Regions from separate parts of the Stenotrophomonas sp. S41 genome, predicted to be linked through region 1. Evidence: riboswitches for the same ligand, from Rfam matches in the RefSeq annotation. Region 1 holds a riboswitch; the other holds the start of a gene.
The links. Region 1 has a riboswitch for glycine ahead of gcvP (aminomethyl-transferring glycine dehydrogenase). Riboswitches for the same ligand answer to the same signal wherever they lie in the genome.

Region 1 (2,382 bases):
TCGGCCTGCGCACCGAACACGGCGGCCAGGGCGACGATGTCGGCGCGGGTGGCGGTCTCATCCAGGCTGATGCCGACCGAGTCGCTGTCGATCGCGCGCAGGTTGTAACCGGCGGCGCGGGCCTTGGCGTGGATCTCATCGGCATGCACGCCGGTGATGTGCAGGGTGTCGAAGAAGTCGCCACCGACCTGCACGCCGGCGCTGCGCAGCGACGCGGCCAGGATCGAAGCCAGGCGGTGGGTGCGGCGCGCGATGCGGGCCAGGCCTTCCGGGCCGTGGTAGACGGCGTACATCGAGGCCATCACCGCCAGCAGCACCTGCGCGGTGCAGATGTTGGAGGTGGCCTTCTCGCGGCGGATGTGCTGCTCGCGGGTCTGCAGGGTCAGGCGGTAGGCCGGCTTGCCTTCGGCATCGATGGAGACGCCGATCAGGCGGCCCGGCATCGAGCGCTTGTAGGCATCACGGCAGGCCATGAACGCAGCGTGCGGGCCGCCGAAACCGAACGGCACGCCGAAACGCTGGCTGTTGCCGACCACGATGTCCGCGCCCCATTCGCCGGGAGCGGCCAGCAGGGTCAGCGCCAGCAGGTCGGTGGCCACGGCCACCAGGCCGCCGCGCGCGTGCACGGCATCGACCAGCGCCTTGTAGTCGCCGACCTGGCCGAAGGTGTCCGGGTACTGCAGCAGCAGGCCGAAGGCCTCCGCTTCCAGTGCTTCGGCCGGGGTGCCCACGCGCAGCACGATGCCCATCGGCTCGGCGCGGGTGCGCAGCAGTTCCAGCGTCTGCGGGTGCACGGCGTCGTGCACGAAGAAGGTGTCCGACTTCGACTTGGCCGAACGCTTGGCCAGGGTCATCGCTTCGGCGGCGGCGGTGGCTTCGTCCAGCAGCGAGGCGTTGGCGATCTCCATGCCGGTCAGGTCGGCGCACAGGGTCTGGAAGTTGATCAGCGCTTCCATGCGGCCCTGCGAGATTTCCGCCTGGTACGGGGTGTAGGCGGTGTACCAGGCCGGGTTTTCCAGGATGTTGCGCAGGATCACGTTCGGCGTGTGGGTACCGTAGTAGCCCTGGCCGATGAAGCTGCGCAGCACGGTGTTCTTGTCGGCGATCGCGCGGATCTTCGCCAGCGCCTGCACTTCGGTCATCGACTCCGGCAGCGCCAGCGGTGCGGGCGACTTGATCTTTGCCGGCACAATGGCCTCGGTCATCGCATCCAGCGTGGCGTGGCCGACGACGTCGAGCATCTGCGCGATCTCGGCATCGTTGGGGCCGATGTGGCGCTCGACGAACGCGGAATGATGCTCAAGCTCACGCAGGGAGGGGGTGTTCTGGGACATGGCGAAGGATCCGTCAGGAAAGGGCACACGCACGGGCACAAGCCGCCGGTTGGCGGTCTGCGGGGCGCCCCTCTGTCCTTTTGCCTGAGAGTTTGGAAGCGCGGCTGGCCGCAGCTTCGTGCCCCTTCGGCGCCGGATCGAACCGGTCTCTCCAGAGTTCTGTTACGGGTGGTATCGGGCCTGAGCGATTACGGGCGTTGCGCCTTCGGCAGCGGTGTTCCGCTTCTCCCACCATGTTGCCCGGCGATTATAGCGGGTTGCTGCGGCTGAACACGGGCCCGGAGCGGGGGCAGGGCGCCTGCGGGCCTGAATGGCCGATGGCCCGGCCATGCGTTTTGTGCAGCGGTCGATGGCATCGGCCGCAATCCGGGCCTATCATGGCCGGACTCTCGTATTCATCTGGCGCCGTCCCTGCTGCAGGGGATCGGCGCCCGCCGTGCGTGCCACGCATGGCCCAGCCGGACGCTTTGCCGATGACCCCCGCTGTTGCCCCTTCCACCCGACGCATGGCCCTGCTGCTCGCAGGCCTGGCCATGTTCGGCCCGTTCTCGATCGACACCATCTTCCCGGCCTTCCCGCAGCTGGCCCAGCGCCTGGCGGTGGATGAAGTGGCCGTGCAGCAGACCATCAGCGTCTACCTGCTGTTCTATGCGCTGATGAGCCTGGCGCACGGGCCGCTGTCCGATGCCTGGGGCCGCAAGCGGGTGATCCTCGGCGGCCTGGTAGTGTTCATCGGCGCCTCGGTCGGCTGCGCGCTGTCCACCGACCTGGGCACGCTGCTGGTGTTCCGCGCGCTGCAGGGCCTGTCGGCCGGCGTCGGCATGATCGTCGGCCGCGCGGTCATCCGCGATCTCTACCACGGCCACGATGCGCAGCGGCTGATGAGCCAGGTATCGATGCTGTTCGGCATCGCCCCGGCCATCGCGCCGATCATCGGTGGCTGGATCCTGCTCAGTGGCGCCGGCTGGCCGCTGATCTTCTGGTTCCTGGTGGTGTTCTCGCTGCTGCTGCTGGTCTGCACCGCACGCTTCATGCCGGAGACCCACCC
Region 2 (2,382 bases), on a different contig from region 1:
GTACGCCCGGTCGCGCATCACGCGCAGCGGGCAACGGGGGAGGGGAGTGTCTGGCGGGACCGCGACGCGGTGTGGCTGGATGCCGTCGCGCGGGCGACGGGGCGTCAATGGTAGCCAATCAGCCCGGCGATTGCCGCATGACCAAGGTCATGCCTGACCGCTCTTGTAGGGTCGAGCCATGCTCGACTGCTTCTGCCAGGAACAGTCGAGCATGGCTCGACTCTACAAAGAGCGATCAATGCACTTCGTCGTGGTACACGAACTTGGGCATTTCCCAGCGGTAATGGATCGCCAGCAGGCGCAGCGCGAAGCCACCGCCCAGGCAGCACAGGATCGCCGTGGCATCGGCCACACCCCAGCGCAGCAGCAACAGATATACCGCGCCGGTCAGCAGCGAGATGATCGCGTACAGCTCCTTCTGGAAGATCAGCGGCACCTCGTTGCAGAGGATGTCGCGCAGCACGCCGCCGAAGGCACCGGTGAGCATGCCGGCGATCAGCACGATGGGCATGGCATGGCCGGCCTCGCGTGCGATCGAGCAGCCGATCAGGGTGAAGGCGATCAGGCCCAGGCCATCGAGCACCAGGAAGGTGCGGCGGAAATGGTGCATCCAGCGCGCCACCCAGGTGGCGATCAGCGCCGCGCACACGGTGAAGCCCAGGTACTCGGGGTGCTTCACCCAGCCCAGCGGGTAATGGCCGAGCAGGATGTCGCGCAGCGAACCGCCGCCGAGGGCGGTGACGCAGGCGATCATGACCACGCCGAACAGGTCCATGCGGCGGCGGCCGGCGGACAGCGCACCGGTCATGGCTTCGGCGGAAATGGCAACGAGATAGATGATGGACAGCAGCATGGGACAGGCTCCGGGCGCGGTGGGGCCGGCCATGCGCGTATACCGCCACTGCCTGCGCAATGACGGGATGACGATGACCGGTGCCGCTCCCGCTGTCCTTTTGCCTGAGAGTTCAGCGGGATGAACCGCGTGCCCCTTCGGCGGATCGTGCCGGGCGTGCCCGGTGACCTCTCTCCAGCTCGGCGAGTCGAATGCATGGTTGGTGGGATTCCAGCCCACCGGCCTGAGCGATCATGGGAGCCTGCGCCTTCGGCGGGCGCCAGCGCGGCGCCTCTCTCCTGCATTCGGGCGGCAGTATATCCGCTGCAGTGCAGCACGCCATAATCCCCCCATGGCCCGTCCCTCCGCCCCGTGGTTCCTGTACCTGCTCGAATGCCGGGACGGCAGCTATTACGCCGGCATCAGCACCGACGTAGCCGCCCGTTTCGCCGCCCATCTGGCCGGCAAGGGCGCCCGCTACACCCGGGCCCGGCCGCCGCTGCGCATCCTCGCCGTGCGCGAGTACCCGGACCGCTCGTCTGCTTCCCGCGCCGAATGGCAGCTCAAGCAGCAGCCGCGCGAACGCAAGCTGGCCTGGCTGCAGGCCCCGGCCGAGGCCGTCCTGTAGATCCACGCCACGCGTGGATGGGGGACGCCGCCCATGCCATGATCGCCGCGCGCCCAGAGCTGGAGACCCGGATGTCCACGCTTGCCCTGTTGTTTGCTGTTGCCGGTGCGACGAGCCCGGCCGCCGACCCGGCCACCCTCGCGGCCATCGAGGCCACCTGCCATGACTACGTCGATGGCCAGCTGGAAGCCGACCCGCAGCGCGTCGCGCGGTCCCTGCATCCGGACCTGGCCAAACGCGCGGTGCTGGGCGATACGCCTGACGAGCGTCTGGGCCTGCGCCGGATGTCGAAGGACGAACTGGTGGCACTGACGAAGCAGGGGGCATTGAAGATGCCGAAGGCGCAATGGGACCGCCGCTGCACGGTGCTGGACGTGACCGGCAATGCCGCCTCGGTGCGGCTGGAAACGCCGTGGTTCGTCGACTACTTCCACATGGGCCGTTTCGACCAGCGCTGGGTCATCGTCAATGCGCTGTGGTACCCGAAACCGAAGGCGCCGTAGAGCGATGCGTGCTGCCGGCAAAGCATGGATCTCCGTCGTCGTATTGGTCGCCGCCATCGCGCTGCTGCCCGGCCTGCTCTACCTGCTCGGGCTGGCCTGGCTGGATGGTTGGCCGCAGCCGGCAGACCGTGCGCCCAGCGGCGTGGCGGCATGCAGCGGTGAACCGCGCGCGGGCTACCAGCAGATGAACCCCTGGGGCTTCGTCGTGCAGCTCTTCGACGAGGATGCGAGGAAAGCGAACGTGCCCGTGGTCGAGCAGGAGGCCTACTGGGTTGCCCGCCGCCACCTGATGCGGCAGCCGCGCCACGGCATGCTGCGCTGGCAGTTGAGCAGCACGGCGCTCACGATCTGGATCATCCGGCATTGGAGTGCCGGGCAGATTGCCGACACCGCGAGGAAAGAAGACTTCTGCCACGTGT

Region 2: linked by a shared signal. The riboswitch ahead of IAE56_RS07845 (trimeric intracellular cation channel family protein) and the one ahead of gcvP (aminomethyl-transferring glycine dehydrogenase) in region 1 are both predicted to bind glycine.

What each region holds. Positions count from the first base shown of each region.
Region 1 covers NZ_JACVTV010000147.1:4,476-6,857, reverse strand. The annotation lists gene gcvP (aminomethyl-transferring glycine dehydrogenase) at 1-1,334, opposite strand, end outside; glycine riboswitch at 1,397-1,499, opposite strand; gene IAE56_RS19615 (multidrug effflux MFS transporter) at 1,808-2,382, shown strand, end outside.
Region 2 covers NZ_JACVTV010000025.1:28,248-30,629, reverse strand. The annotation lists gene IAE56_RS07845 (trimeric intracellular cation channel family protein) at 236-853, opposite strand; glycine riboswitch at 936-1,041, opposite strand; glycine riboswitch at 1,055-1,144, opposite strand; gene IAE56_RS07840 (GIY-YIG nuclease family protein) at 1,185-1,460, shown strand; gene IAE56_RS07835 (nuclear transport factor 2 family protein) at 1,532-1,963, shown strand; gene IAE56_RS07830 (hypothetical protein) at 1,968-2,382, shown strand, end outside.